2 regions of the Nocardiopsis oceanisediminis genome follow, and region 2 is predicted to be linked to the other one. Evidence: predicted binding sites of a transcription regulator. Region 2 holds the regulator's gene; the other holds the start of a gene.
The links. Region 2 encodes HrcA, which represses chaperone genes, less so after heat shock. Its sites were predicted from a motif close to TTGGCACTCTCNNNNNGAGAGTGCCAA; they were not measured.
Positions count from the first base shown of each region.

Region 1 (7,299 bases), 4.2 Mb from region 2:
CTCCCCGGTCGGCGCGACCGCGACGCCGAGCGAGACCGCGACGTAGGGCTCGGCGCCCCACACCGACGGGCGGAAGGCCTCCCGGTAGCGGGCGACCGTCCCGGCCATCGCGTCCTCGCCCCGGACCGGCGCGGTGACCAGCGCCAGCCCGAGCCGCCCGGCCAGCTCCGCCGAGCCCTCCCCGGTGCCGAGCAGGAAGGGGGACGGGCGCAGCCCCTCCCCCGGGTAGGCCCGGACCCCGGGGTGGTCGTGCTGGTCCCCGGTGAAGTAGCCGAGCAGCTCGGCCAGGCGCTCGGGGAAGTCCGCGGCGGAGTCCCGCCCGGTGCCCAGCGCCCGGCGGATCCCGGAGGTGAACGCCAGGGAGCGGCCCAGCCCCATGTCGATCCGGCCGGGGTGCAGCGCCTCCAGCACCCCGAACTGCTCGGCGACGGCGAGCGGCCGGTGGTTGGGCAGCATCACGCCGCCGGTGCCGACCCGGATCGAGGAGGTCCGCTCGGCGACCGCCATCGCCAGCACCGCCGGGGCCGGCCCGGCCAGGCCGGGCACCCCGTGGTGCTCGGAGACCCAGAAGCGGTGGTAGCCGAGCTCCTCGGCGGCGCGGGCGAACTCGACGGTCTCGCGCACCGCCCGGGAGGGGTCCTGCCCCTCGCGGATGCTGGACCGGTCCAGGACGGAGAGCCGCGGCCCGCCGGGGGCGGGGGCGGGAGCGGCGGCGGGGGCTTCCTGCACTGAAGTCACGTCCAGCACAACACCCCGCGGCGCCGGGCATTCCGCCCGGCGCCCGGGGTCACTGCGCGACGCCGGCGAGGCTGCCGGTGGTCTGGCCGGACGGGTCGGAGACCACGCAGGAGATCTCGCGGTCGAAGGCGTCGAACGCGTCCTGGGTCGGGGTGTAGTAGCTGAACTGGTAGATCGACTGGTCGATCGGGACGCCGATGAAGGTGGAGAACTCGGTCTCGCAGAACTCCTGCGCCTCCTGGGCCATGCCGTCCTCGCCCGGCCAGGTGGTGGCGCCGGAGGTGGTGGAGGCGTAGACCTCGGAGTCGTGCGGGGAGGAGCACTCGGTCAGCGGCACCTCGCTGACCTCGCCGACGATGCTCTCGTCGTTGAGGCAGTCGCCGACGGAGATGTCGAAGGCGGCGACGTCCTCCTCCGCGGCGGGCACGTCGGTGGCGGGGTCGCTCGGCGCGTCGGCCGGGGTGTCGCTCGCGGGGGGCGGGGCGTCGGAGGCGCCCTGGGACTCCTGCTGCGCCTGCTGGATGCCGCTGATCAGCGCGCCGCAGCCGGAGCTCATGGTGACGGCGCCGATGAGGGCGGCGCCCAGCAGCGCCTTCTTGGCCAGTGGGGCGATGGCGGTGGTGTCGAGGGACATCGGGGGTGGCTCCGTTTTCACAGATCGGGGATGTGGCCGGGAGGTCTGCCGAACCCGGCGAATATAACTCTCAAATCCGACAAATCGGATTCTTTTTGCTGTTCTGGGCCGCGGTTCCCGCGGGGACGGGAACCGGCCGCCCGCGCGGGGCGCCGCGCACGACCGGAGCGGTCTCCGGGCCCGGCCGGGCCCGCTACTTCCCTTCGGCGAGGACCAGGTCGACCGTGATGCCCGCGGCCAGGACCAGGGTCCGCAGCGGCTCGGGCAGGCCGGGATAGCGCCGCCACAGCACGTAGCTGTCCGCCGCGGTGAAGAACTCCCCCAGGTCGGGGACGCTGCGATCGACCTTCGCGACCTCGTGGCCGCTCGCGTCGTCGATCCGGAAGCGGAACCCCCAGAAGTCCCCGTTGAGCGTCCCGACCTGGCGCTTCCATCCGTCCAGCAGCCGGAAGCCCGCCTTGAACAGCCGGAAGTCCTGGTCGATGTAGCCCACGGGGGTCCCGTCGGCCAGCATGATGCTCGTCGACGCCGTCCACAGCGACCACTGCTTGTGGATCCGCAGCCGCGGGCGCCGGTAGGCGTCGTTCACCACCAGCTTGCGCGCGAAGCCCGAGGTGTTCTCGGCGAGGAAGCGGAGCGCCCGCATACCGCCGTCGAGCCCCTCTTCGCAGACGTGCGCGACGTGCCGGCCGCGGGCGTCGTAGCAGTGGTACTCCGACTCATCGACGAAGAAGCGCTTGGGCTGCTTCACGATGATCGGAACGGTGTCGAAAAGGTCCTCCACGTCGGCTTTGGACGCCCCCACCCCCGACCGGGTTCCCAGATTTCTCATTTTCCCCTCGAACATCTGGGAGATCTCCCAGGACCCCGGAGCACACCCGCGCTGAACCGGGGTCTCCCCCTCTCGGCCCCGGGGCCGGCGCGGAGGAGGCGCGGGCCCCGGGGCCGGCGCGGAGGAGGCGCGGGCCCCGGCGGCGGCGCTCAGGGGACCAGGCGGTCCACCATCAGGCCGATCAGCTCGTCCGGGTCCCGCTCGCCGTCCAGCACCCCGGGCAGCGTGAGCACTTCGGCGACCAGCCCGTTGACGGCGAGGTAGAGCAGCACCACCTCGGTCCGCCCGCCGGGCATCCCGGACCCGGCGTGCCCGGCGGCGTTGGCCTCCAGGTCCTCGCGGATCCGCTCGGTGAGCGTGGCGCGCAGCTCCGGCCGCCGGGTCGCCTCCAGGCGCAGCTCCAGCAGGGCCAGGTAGACGGTGCGGTTCTCCGCCATCCGGCCGACGATCCAGCGCATCAGCTCCGCCAGGTGCTCCTTGGTGGGTGCGCCGCTCAGCGCCTCGGCGGCCTGCTCGGGGTCGGGGGTCAGCCGCACGTAGATGTGCGCGCCGGCCTGGTTGAGCAGGTCGTCGCGGCCGGCGAAGTAGTTCGACGCGGTGCCGGCCGGGACGCCGGCCTCCGCGTCGACCGCGCGGAAGGTCAGCCCGCGCGCGCCCTGCCCGGCGAGCACCCGGAGCGCGGCGTCGAGCAGCTCTGCCCGGCGGCGGGGGTTCTTGGCCATGTTCGGGGTCCTCCTCGGAGACGGGTTGCAACCACTACACACGAAGTACTATAACTGAAGTGATTCGGGGCCGCCCCGACACCGCGCCCGTTCCGGCCTGGAGGTCCCCATGCGTGAACTCACCTACTTCGTCGCCGTCTCCGTGGACGGCTACATCTGCGCGCCGGACGGCTCGTTCGACGCCTTCCCGCACGCCGAGGACACCGCCGCGTTCCACTTCGCCGAGTACCCGGAGCTGATCCCGGCGGGCGTCCGCGAGCGGTACGGGCTCGAACTCGGCCCCAACCGCCGCTTCGACACCATGGTCCAGGGCCACGGCTCCTACCGGGTCGCCCTGGACGAGGGCGTCACCCGCCCCTATGCGCACATGCGCGAGTACGTCCTGTCCGCCTCCCGGACCAGCCCGGACCCGGCGGTGCACTTCATCTCCGGCGACCCGGTGGAGGCGGTCCGCGGGCTCAAGGCGGAGGACGGGGAGCTGGGCATCTGCCTGGTCGGCGGGGCCAAGGCCGCCGCGGCGCTGCTGCCCGAGATCGACGCGCTGTTCATCAAGCGCTACCCGGTGCTGCTCGGCGCGGGCAAGCCGCTGTTCGACGGGGCCGGCCACGCCCCCGCCCGGTTCGAGCCGGTCTCCCGGCACGTCTTCGACAGCGGCGCCGACTACACCCTGTACCGCCGGGCCTGATCCCGGCGGCCTCCCCGGGGCGGCGCGCCCTCGGGGAGGCCGCCGGACACGACGGAGGGCGGCCCCCCGTTTCGGGGACCGCCCTCGCTGTCGCGGGTGCTGCTACCGCGTACCCGGTGAGACCGGACGGGGACTTAGAAGTCCATGCCGCCCATGCCGCCCGTCGGGTCGGCGCCGCCGGCGGCGGCCTTCTCCGGCTTGTCCGCGATGACCGCCTCGGTGGTCAGGAACAGGCCCGCGATGGACGCGGCGTTCTGCAGCGCGGAACGGGTGACCTTGGTCGGGTCGATGACGCCGTCCTTGAACAGGTCGGTGTACTCGCCGGTGGCGGCGTTCAGGCCGACACCCGCCTCGAGGCCCTTGACCTTCTCGGCCACGACCCCGCCCTCAAGGCCGGAGTTGACCGCGATCTGCTTCAGCGGCTCCTCGATGGCGCGGCGCACGATGTCGGCGCCGATGGCCTCGTCGCCGGAGAGCTCCAGCTTCTCGAAGGCCGGGACGCCCGCCTGCAGCAGCGCGACGCCGCCGCCGGGCAGGATGCCCTCCTCGACGGCCGCCTTGGCGTTGCGGACGGCGTCCTCGATGCGGTGCTTGCGCTCCTTGAGCTCCACCTCGGTGGCGGCACCGGCCTTGATGACCGCGACGCCGCCGGCCAGGCGGGCGAGGCGCTCCTGGAGCTTCTCGCGGTCGTAGTCGGAGTCGGTGCGCTCGATCTCGGAGCGGATCTCGTTGACCCGGCCCTGGATCGCGGTGGCGTCGCCGGCGCCGTCGACGATGGTGGTCTCGTCCTTGGTGACGACGACCTTGCGGGCGCGGCCGAGCATGTCCAGCTCGGTGTTCTCCAGCTTGAGGCCCACCTCTTCGGTGATGACCTGGCCGCCGGTGAGGACCGCGATGTCGCCCAGCTGCGCCTTGCGGCGGTCGCCGAAGCCCGGGGCCTTGACCGCGACGGACTTGAAGGTGCCGCGGATCTTGTTGACGACCAGCGTCTGCAGGGCGCCGCCCTCGACGTCCTCGGCGATGACCATCAGCGGACGGCCGGCCTGCAGGACCTTCTCCACAACGGGGAGGAACTCGTTGTTGTTGGAGATCTTGGAGTTGACGATGAGGATGTAGGGGTCCTCGAGGACCGTCTCCATCCGCTCCAGGTCGGTGGCGAAGTAGGGCGAGATGTAGCCCTTGTCGAAGCGCATGCCCTCGGCGAGCTCCAGCTCGAGCCCGAAGGTCTGCCCCTCCTCGACGGTGATGACGCCTTCCTTGCCGACCTTGTCCATGGCCTCGGCGATGGCCTCGCCGATCTGGGTGTCGCCGGCGGAGATGGAGGCGGTGGAGGCGATCTGCTCCTTGGTCTCGATCTCCTTGGAGAGCTTGGCCAGCTCCTCGCTGATGCGGGAGACGGCGGCCTCGATGCCGCGCTTCAGACCGACCGGGTTGGCACCCGCGGCGACGTTGCGCAGGCCCTCGCGCACCAGGGCCTGGGCCAGCACGGTGGCGGTGGTGGTGCCGTCACCGGCGACGTCGTCGGTCTTCTTCGCGACCTCCTTGACGAGCTCGGCGCCGATCTTCTCGTACGGCTCCTCGAGCTCGATCTCCTTGGCGATGGAGACACCGTCGTTGGTGATCGTGGGGGCGCCCCACTTCTTCTCCAGGACGACGTTGCGGCCCTTCGGGCCGAGCGTCACCTTGACGGCGTCAGCGAGCGTGTTCATGCCGCGCTCGAGGCCGCGACGGGCTTCCTCGTCGAACGCGATCAGTTTGGCTGCCATAGACTTCCTGTCCTCCCGGGACGGGCTGATACGCGAAGGAACGAGCCGACGCCCGCGACGGACGACCGCGGTCCCGACGGCGTTCCGGTGCCGGCGGCCGCAGCCTCATCGTCTCGATCCCGAGTTAGCACTCCAGGTCTCGGAGTGCTAACGACTCCCCTTTTTAGCACTCGACCCCTGCGAGTGCAAACGCCTTGCGGAGGTTTCTCCCGGCGGTTACCCGCAGGTCAACCAGGTTGCGGCCGGTCCCGGCCGAGGTCCGGGAAACACGAACGCCGCACCCGGTTCGCACCGGATGCGGCGGTCGGAAGAGGCTCGGCCGGGGTCAGCAGCCGCCCGCCACGGCGGGGATGATCGACACCTCGGTGCCGTCGGCGGTGGCGGTCTCCAGGCCCTCGGCGAACCGGACGTCCTCGTCGCCGACGTAGACGTTGACGAACCGGCGCAGCTTGCCGGAGTCGTCGACGATCCGGGCCCGGATGCCCGGGTGGTCGGCGTCCAGGCTGTTCAGGACCTCGTTGAGGGTGGCCCCCTCGGCGGTCACCTGGGCCGCGCCCTTGGTGTAGGTGCGCAGGATGGTGGGGACTCGGACACTGACGCTCATGGCTGTGGGTTCTCCTTGTCGCGCGGGGCCGCCCGGACGGAGGCGTTCGGGAAAGGCACCAGGTTTCCGGGGGGCGGGCTCGGCCTAGAGCAGGCCGGCCTCCTTGAAGGCGTCCAGGGACGGCCGGATGGTGGCGGTGACGCCGGAGTCCACCGCGTTCAGCGTCTTCAGGCCGTCACCGGTGTTCAGCACCACCGTCTCGGCCTGCGGGTCGAGCACGCCCTCGGCCAGCAGCCTGCGCAGCACGCCCGTGGTGACGCCGCCCGCGGTCTCGGCGAAGATCCCCTCGGTGCGGGCGAGCAGCTTGATCGAGTCGACCACCTCGGCGTCGCTGACGTGCGCGACCGCGCCGCCGGTGCGCCGGCACACGTCGAGCACGTAGGGGCCGTCCGCCGGGTTGCCGATCGCCAGCGACTTGGCGATGGTGTCCGGCTTGACCGGCTGGATCACGTCGTGGCCCTGCTCGAAGGCGCGGGCGACCGGGGAGCACCCGGTGGCCTGGGCGCCGAAGACCTTGTACGGGCGGTCCTCCACCAGGCCCAGCCTGATCAGCTCCTGGAAGCCCTTGTCGATCTTGGTGAGCTGGGAGCCGGACGCGATCGGCACCACGATCTGCTCGGGCAGCCGCCAGCCGAGCTGCTCGGCGATCTCGTAGGCCAGCGTCTTGGAGCCCTCGCCGTAGTAGGGGCGCAGGTTGACGTTGACGAAGCCCCAGTCCTCGCCGGCCGGGTCGCCGATGAGCTCGGAGCAGAACCGGTTCACGTCGTCGTAGTTGCCGTCCAGGGCGACGACCTTGCCGCCGTAGACCGCGGCCATCACGACCTTGCCCTCTTCCAGGCCGGCCGGGATGAACACGCAGGACTCGAAGCCCGCGCGGGCGGCCGCGGCGCCCACCGCGCCGGCCAGGTTGCCGGTGGAGGAGCAGGACAGGGTGCGGAACCCGAAGGTGCGGGCGGCCTCGACGGCGATGGCCACCACCCGGTCCTTGAAGGAGTGGGTGGGGTTGCCGGAGTCGTCCTTGACGTGCAGCGAGCGCAGGCCCAGCTCGGCGGCGAGGCGGTCGGCGCGGACCAGCGGGGTCAGGCCGGGCTTCATGTTGGGCAGCTCGTCCACGTCGGCCGGGACGGGCAGCAGGGGGGCGTAGCGCCAGATGTTCAGCGGCCCGGCCTCGATCTGCTCGCGGGTGACCGCGCCGTGGTCGTAGGCGACCTCCAGCGGGCCGAAACAGAATTCGCAGGCGAACTTCGGGCCGAGGTCGTAGCGCTCGCCGCACTCCCGGCAGGACAGCGCGGCGGCGGGGCCGAAGGGCCGGGCGGAG
Region 1 is NZ_JAFMZJ010000001.1:1,129,975-1,137,273, reverse strand. It holds gene J0910_RS05215 (LLM class flavin-dependent oxidoreductase) at 1-738, opposite strand, end outside; gene J0910_RS05210 (septum formation family protein) at 788-1,372, opposite strand; gene J0910_RS05205 (phospholipid scramblase-related protein) at 1,566-2,204, opposite strand; gene J0910_RS05200 (TetR/AcrR family transcriptional regulator) at 2,354-2,926, opposite strand; gene J0910_RS05195 (dihydrofolate reductase family protein) at 3,036-3,611, shown strand; gene groL (chaperonin GroEL) at 3,746-5,377, opposite strand; gene J0910_RS05185 (MoaD/ThiS family protein) at 5,703-5,981, opposite strand; gene thrC (threonine synthase) at 6,066-7,299, opposite strand, start outside.
Region 1: a site for HrcA is predicted at 5,541-5,567, ahead of groL (chaperonin GroEL). Genes of this name have one in related genera too.

Region 2 (7,299 bases):
TCGATGAACGGGTGGCCGGTCACTAGGACGTGGGGGGAGGAGACCCGCTCCGCGATCCGGCTCTCCTTGGAGCCGGGGACGAGGTGGTCGACCAGGACGCCGAGCCGGCGCTCCGGGCCCGGAGCGAACTCGGCGACGATCTCCGGCAGGCGGTCCACGCCCTCCAGGAACTCCACGGCCACGCCCTCCACGCGCAGGTCGTGGCCCCAGACCTTCTCCACCAGCTCGGCGTCGTGCGCGCCCTCGACGTAGATCCGGCTCTCCCGGGCGACCCGGGCCCGCGCCCCGCGGACCGCGATCGAGCCGGAGGCGCTCCGCAGCGGGCCGGACGGGGCGGCGGCCGCGGGCCGGACCGCGGTCACCACCGCTCCGTCCAGCAGGAACGCCGCCGGGGCCAGGTCGAAGACGCGGGTGGCGCCGTGCCGGTCCTCCAGGGTGACGGTGGACTTGTCCCAGCCGGTGACGGCGCCGCAGAACCCCTCGTCGGCGGTCTCCAGCACCAGCCCGGCCTCCAGCGGGACCTCGGCGACGGCGCCCTTGCGGGGCCGCCGCGGGTCGCCGGCGAGCACGTCGCCGCGGTATCTGTCGCTTCTCTTGGGCACGCGCCGGATTGTAGTGCCGGGGGCGGCCGCGGAGCCCGAACCGGGTCAGTACGGCGGGTGCCCGCGCTCGGCGAGCAGCCGCCGCCGGTGCCGGGAGCGCCCGGTGCGGGCGGTGATGATGAGGAACAGGCCGACCGCCAGGCCGGCGACCGGGAGCAGGAGCACCGCGCCCAGGCCGCCCAGCACGCCCGGTCCGGTCCCGGCGGCACCGCCGCCCGTGGTGACCGCGTAGGTCGCGGCCTCGTCCGAGCAGCCCAGGGTGTACGCGCCGGCGTCGGGCGGGGTGAAGGCCGCGACGCTCTCCCAGTACTGCTCCCCGTTCTGGACGCTGTGGCTCACCGCCGAGGGGGCGAGCGGCACGTCGACGCCCTCCGGGTCGACCACCGAGCAGGAGGCGGGGTCGGCGCCGGGGGCGTCGGCGTAGAGCGGCCAGGAGGAGCCGGCCTGCTCCGGGCCGACCTCGAAGGAGGTGCTCTCGCCCGGTCCGGCCCGGCCGGCGAAGTCCGGCGGCCGCGCGGCGATGACGACCCCGATCACCAGCCCGACCAGCCCGGCGATGCCGCCCAGCGCGATGGCGGCGCCGCCGATCCAGTACCGGGCGCGGCCGGGGCGGAGCTCGGAGGGGTCGATCCGGGGCGGAGTCGGACGGCCTCCCGCGGGGTGGTGGACCATGCCCGGATCATCCCGCCGCGTCCCGGTGAGGTACAACACCCGGAGAGCGGATCGGCCTGTACCGGCCGCCCCTGGCAACGCCCGGCCAGGAGCTTGACAAGGGCCGCTTTGCCAAGCGGCATAGAATTAGCACTTAAGACCACGGAGTGCCAGGAGGTGAGTGCGTGCTGAACGACCGGAAGCTCGCGGTCCTGCGCGCCATCGTCGAGGACTTCGTCTCCACGGACGAGCCCGTCGGATCGAAGGCGCTGGCCGATAGGCACTCACTGGGGGTATCCCCGGCCACCATCCGCAACGACATGGTCGCGCTGGAGGAGGAGGGGTACATCGCCCAGCCGCACACCAGCGCCGGCCGGATCCCCACGGACAAGGGCTACCGCCTCTTCGTGGACCGGCTGTCCACGGTCAAGCCGCTGTCCTCGCCCGAGCGCCGGGCGATCGAGACCTTCCTCGGCGGGGCCGTCGACCTGGACGAGATCGTCGCCCGCACGGTGCGGCTGCTCGCGCAGCTCACCCGGCAGGTGGCGATCGTGCAGTACCCCTCGCTCACCAGGTCGTCGGTGCAGCACGTGGAGCTGGTTCCGCTCGGCCCGCAGCGGGTCATGATGGTCCTCATCACCAACACCGGCAGGGTCGAGCAGCGGGTCATCGACGGTCTCGACCGGGTCTCCGAGGGCTCCGTCGAGCACCTGAGGCGCTCGCTCAACCAGGCCCTGGCCGGCAAGTGGCTGAACGAGGTCCCCGACGCGGTGGCCGACCTGCCCGAGACCCTCGATCCGCAGGATCGCCCGCTCGCGGCGTCGGTGCTGTCGGTCCTGCTGGAGAGCCTGGTCGAGCGGCACGAGGAGAAGGTGGTGATGAGCGGCACCGCCAATCTCGCGGGCATGGGATTCTCCGCTAGCCTGCGGGACGTACTCGAAGCGCTGGAAGAAAACGTGGTCCTCATCCGTTTGCTGGGGGAGGCGGGCGATCCCTCCATGCTCACGGTACGCATCGGTGCGGAGAACTCCCATGAGAGCCTGAGAAGCACCTCCATCGTGTCCGCCGGCTACGGAGTGGGCGACCAGACACTGGCCAAGCTCGGCGTCGTGGGACCGACACGAATGGACTATCCGGGAACGATGGGAGCGGTACGCGCGGTGGCTCGGTACGTCGGCTCGATACTAGCGGGGCAGTAGTAAGTGGCTAGAGACTATTACGAGATCCTCGGCGTGCGCCGGGACGCGTCCAAGGACGAGATCAAGAAGGCGTACCGCAGGCTCGCCCGGGAGCTGCATCCGGACGTGAACCCGGACCCTGAGACCCAGGAGCGCTTCAAGGAGGTGACCCAGGCCTACGAGGTCCTCTCCGACGACGAGAAGCGCCGCATGTTCGACCTGGGCGCCGACCCGTTCGCGCCCGGCGGCGGAGGGTTCGGACCGGGCGGCTTCGGCGCCGCGGGCTCCCCCTTCGACGACATCATGAACGCCTTCTTCGGCGGCCAGGCCCGCGCGCGGCGCAGCCCCCGGGAGCGGATGCGGCGCGGCCGCAGCATCAAGATCCGCATCGAACTGGACCTGGCCGAGGCCGCGTTCGGCGTGGCCAAGGACATCGCCTTCCCCACCGCGGTGCTCTGCGGCACCTGCCAGGGCGAGGGGACCGCCGCCGGCACCTCCCGCACCAGCTGCGGCATGTGCCACGGGCACGGCGAGATCATCCAGGAGCAGGAGTCGTTCCTCGGGAGGGTCCGCACCTCCCGGCCGTGCCCGCAGTGCAGCGGGATGGGCACGGTCATCACCGACCCCTGCGCCGACTGCGCCGGCGAGGGCCGGATCCGCGAGCGGGTCACCCGCAATGTGGAGATCCCGGCCGGCGTCGAGGACGGCACCCAGATCCAGCTGGCCGGCGAGGGCGAGATCGGCCCCAACGGCGGCCCGCGGGGCGACATCTTCCTGGAGATCGTCCAGCGACCGCACCCGGTCTTCGAGCGCCGCGGCGACGACTTGCACTGCACCATCACGGTGCCGATGACCGCCGCCGCGCTGGGCGCCTCCTTCACCTTCGAGACGCTGGACGGCACGGAGGAGATCGACCTCCGGCCGGGCACCGGCTCCGGGCACGTCATCACGCTGGCGGACAAGGGCGTCAAGCACCTCAACGGCGGCGGCCGCGGCGACCTGATGATCCAGGTGGACGTGGAGACCCCGGCCCGCCTGGACGAGGAGCAGGAGGCCCTGCTCCGCAAGTTCGCCGAGCTGCGCGGCGAGGACAAGCCCCCGGGCAAGTTCAGCCCGGGCCACGGCGGCCTGTTCTCCCGGCTGCGGGACGCCTTCGGCGCCCGCTGAGCCGGCGCCGGAACCCAGGGGATCCCCCGGCCCGAGGCCGGGCGGGTCCCCTCGGCGTCTCCGGCGCCCCGCTCCCCCCATCCCGCTTCCCATCTCCTCCCGGCTCCGCCCGGGACCGGCACGGAGGTTCCCGACACGATGACGGCTCCGGTCTTCCTCGCCGAGGAAGGTGCGCTCGACGGCGCGCGGGCGGTACTGCGCGGCCCGGAGGGGCGGCACGCGGCCACGGTCCGGCGGATCTCCGTCGGCGAGACCGTGCACCTGGTGGACGGGGCCGGCACCCGGGCCCGGTGCACGGTCGCCGAGGTCGGCAAGGACACCGTGGTCTGCGAGGTGCTGGAGCGGGGGACCGACCCCGAGCCGGCGCCGCGCATCACCGTGGTGCAGGCGCTGCCCAAGGGCGACCGGGGCGAGCTCGCGGTGGAGATGATGACCGAGGCCGGGGTGGACCGGATCGTGCCCTGGGCGGCGGAGCGCTGCGTGACCCGGTGGAAGCCGGAGCGCGCGGAGAAGGCCCTGGCCAAGTGGCGCGCCGCGGCCCGGGAGGCGGCCAAGCAGTCCCGCCGCAGCCGGGTCCCGGAGGTCACCGCGCCGGCCGGCACCGCCCGGGTGGCCGAACTGCTCGGCGGCGCCGCGCTCGGCGCGGTCCTGCACGAGGAGGCGGCCGAGCGGCTCTCCGCGCTGCCGCTCCCGGACGGGCTCTCCGGCCCCGGGGGCGGGGCCGTGCTGGTCGTCGGCCCCGAGGGCGGCGTCTCCCCGGACGAGCTGTCCGCCTTCGACGCGGCGGGCGCGGTGCGCGTGCTGCTCGGCCCCACGGTGCTGCGCACCTCCACCGCGGGCGTCGCGGCCCTCTCGGTCCTCCAGTCCCGCTGCGGCCGCTGGTGAGACCGGGGCGCTGACAGAGGGGCGGGCTTCCCGCCCGCAGGCCTCTCCCCGGCCCAGGCGGCCGCTCCGGCCGGAGCAGGGCCTCCCGCCGGGGTTCCCCGGTGCCCGGGGCGCCCGCTCCGGGCACCGGGGACGGAGGCGGGGCCGTCCGGGGCTACTCCACCGGGACGTCCGGCGGGGTGCCGGGGTCGGGCTTGCCGCCGCCCGGGTCGGGGGAGGGGGAGCCGTCGTCCCCGCCGTCGCCGGGCTCGGGGTTCCCGCCGCCGTCTCCGCCGCCGTCGTCACCGCCGGGGTCGGGGTTCTCGCCGGGGTGGCCGTCGCCCCCGCCGTCGGTGCCGCCGGAGCCCTCCTCCGGGTCGCACGCCGGGGCCTCCGGGGTGGACCGGTCCTGTTCGGCGCCGTCCCGGGAGGAGGCCGACGGGGACGGCTCGGTGCCGTCCGGCTCGGGCGTCACACAGGCGATCGAGGCGCCGCCGGACTCACCCTCGGAGGGGTCCTCGGAGCCGCCGGGGCGGTCCTCCTCCCCGCGGTCGGCCGGGTCCTCGGCGCCGGGCGACTCGCGGTCGGACTCCGGCCGGGTGTCGTCGTTGGCCTCGTGCTCGGAGACGGCCAGGTCGCGGGGGCCCTCCTGGTCCTGCTCGGCACGGGTGTCGAAGGAGGCGGGCAGCAGCTGGTCGCGGAACTGCGGGGTGCCCATCAGCACGGTCCCGGCGATCGCCGCGGCGGCGCCGACCGCGAGCGCGGGGCGCAGCCAGGGGAGGCCGAGCCAGCCGGTGCGCAGGCGCCGCTCGGTCCGCTCGCGGATCGCCGCGAGGGCTTCGGGGGAGGGCTCGACGGAGCCGGCCTCGGCGCGCAGTGCGGCGCGGAGGCGCTCTTCGATCCCCTCGTCGAACGGGTCGGTCATGTCGTCTGCTCCAGAACCGAGCGGAGAGCCGCGATGCCGCGGGCGGTATGGCTCTTGACGGCGCCCCGGCTGATCCCCATCGCGTTCGCGATCTGGGCCTCGGACAGGTCACCGTAGTATCGCAGCACGATGGCCTCGCGCTGCCGGGTGGGCAGCTTGCGGAGCGCCTCGATCACGGCGGCGCGCTCCAGCTCCCCCATGGCGCCGTGCTCGGCGCTCGGGGCGTCCGGCAGGGCCTTGGGGGCGTGCTTCTCCACGACGGCCCGGTGCCGCAGCACCGAGCGGGCCCGGTTGACCACCGACTGGCGCAGATAGGACAGCGCCTTGTTGGGGTCCCGCAGCCTGCGCCAGGCGCCGTGCATCGCAACGAACGCGTCCTGCACCACCTCTTCGGCGGTGGCGTGATCGCGCACGAGGAGCGCGGCCAGCCTGACGAGCGGCCGGTAGTGCTCGCTGTAGAGCTGCGTCACGGCCTGGTCGGCGTTCCACTCGATCGTCGTCGGCGCCGCGGTCCTTCCCGCGACCATGGTCTCCGTCACGTCGGTTTGACGCGCGCCCTTGTCGCCGGGTTTACGAAAGGGCATACCTGTTCTTCTCGTTGAGTCGTGTGGTAGGGCACATCCTCCGCGCCGCCGTGCCGCAGTCCCCGTCGAGCGGGAGCGGAGAAACCGGAAGGCACGGGCGATATCACGTGGAGCACACGATAGCCCGATACGGCGGTCATCGCCGGACGATTCAGGGATAAGGCTTCCCCGGCGGCGAGTTCCCCGAAACCCGCCCGTCCGGCACCGGCCGCCCCGGCCAGGGTCCACCGTAGAAGAGCCGGCGCGCGGGGGCGACCCGAACGGCCGATGTCGCCCGGCCCGGGATATCGGGAGGCCCGAGGGGCCGGTGCTGCGGCATGATGGGGGGCGGCAGGGCCGCTCCGCGGCCGGCGGACGGCGTACGCAGAGGGAGAGGACGCAGGTGGCGCAGAGGGACCCCGATTGCCTGTTCTGCAAGATCGTGGCGGGCGAGGTGCCCGCCGAGATCGTCCGCGAGGGCGAGCGGACCATCGCCTTCCGCGACATCAACCCGCAGGCGCCCACGCACGTCCTGGTGATCCCGCGCGACCACGTCCCGGACGTGGGCGCCGCGGCCCGGGCGGGCGCCGGGCTGGTCGACGCGATCGCGGCGGAGGCGGCCGCGGCGGCCGAGGCGGAAGGGATCGGCGACGCCTTCCGGATGGTGTTCAACACGGGCTCGGGGGCCGGGCAGACCGTCTTCCACGTGCACGCCCACGTTCTGGGCGGGCGCGGGATGGAGTGGCCTCCGGGGTGAGCCCGCGCGCCCGGGCGCGGGTCCGCGCCCGGGCCCGCGGAGGTCCCGTTGGGATAAAGTGGGGGAGCCGCTTCGGGCGAATCCCCATGGACGCGAGTAGACAGGGGCGAGACGGCCGCCAGGCCCAACCCATGGTCGAATCAACACAGAACAGCACGCAAGTCAAGATCGTCGTGCCCGAAGAGCACATGATGGTCAGCCTGCTGGGGTCCTCCGACGAGCTGCTGCGCACGGTCGAGCGCGCGTTCGAGAGCGACATCCACGTCCGCGGCAACGAGATCACGATCAGCGGCAGCCCCGAGGAGACCTCGGTGGTGGTCCGGCTGATCGAGGAGCTGCTGGAGCTGGTCAAGAACGGCACGCACATCACGCCGGACGCGATCGACCGCACGCTGGCCATGCTCCGCTCCCCCTCGGTGAGCGAGCGCCCCGCCGACGTGCTCACCATGAACATCCTGTCGTCGCGCGGGCGCACCATCCGGCCCAAGACGCTGAACCAGAAGCGCTACGTGGACGCGATCGACCGGCACACCATCGTGTTCGGCATCGGCCCGGCCGGCACCGGCAAGACCTACCTGGCCATGGCCAAGGC
Region 2 is NZ_JAFMZJ010000001.1:5,373,865-5,381,163, reverse strand. It holds gene J0910_RS23500 (DUF3097 domain-containing protein) at 1-569, opposite strand, end outside; gene J0910_RS23495 (hypothetical protein) at 648-1,274, opposite strand; gene hrcA (heat-inducible transcriptional repressor HrcA) at 1,439-2,452, shown strand; gene dnaJ (molecular chaperone DnaJ) at 2,456-3,598, shown strand; gene J0910_RS23480 (16S rRNA (uracil(1498)-N(3))-methyltransferase) at 3,737-4,483, shown strand; gene J0910_RS23475 (hypothetical protein) at 4,638-5,387, opposite strand; gene J0910_RS23470 (SigE family RNA polymerase sigma factor) at 5,384-5,914, opposite strand; gene J0910_RS23465 (HIT domain-containing protein) at 6,354-6,707, shown strand; gene J0910_RS23460 (PhoH family protein) at 6,839-7,299, shown strand, end outside.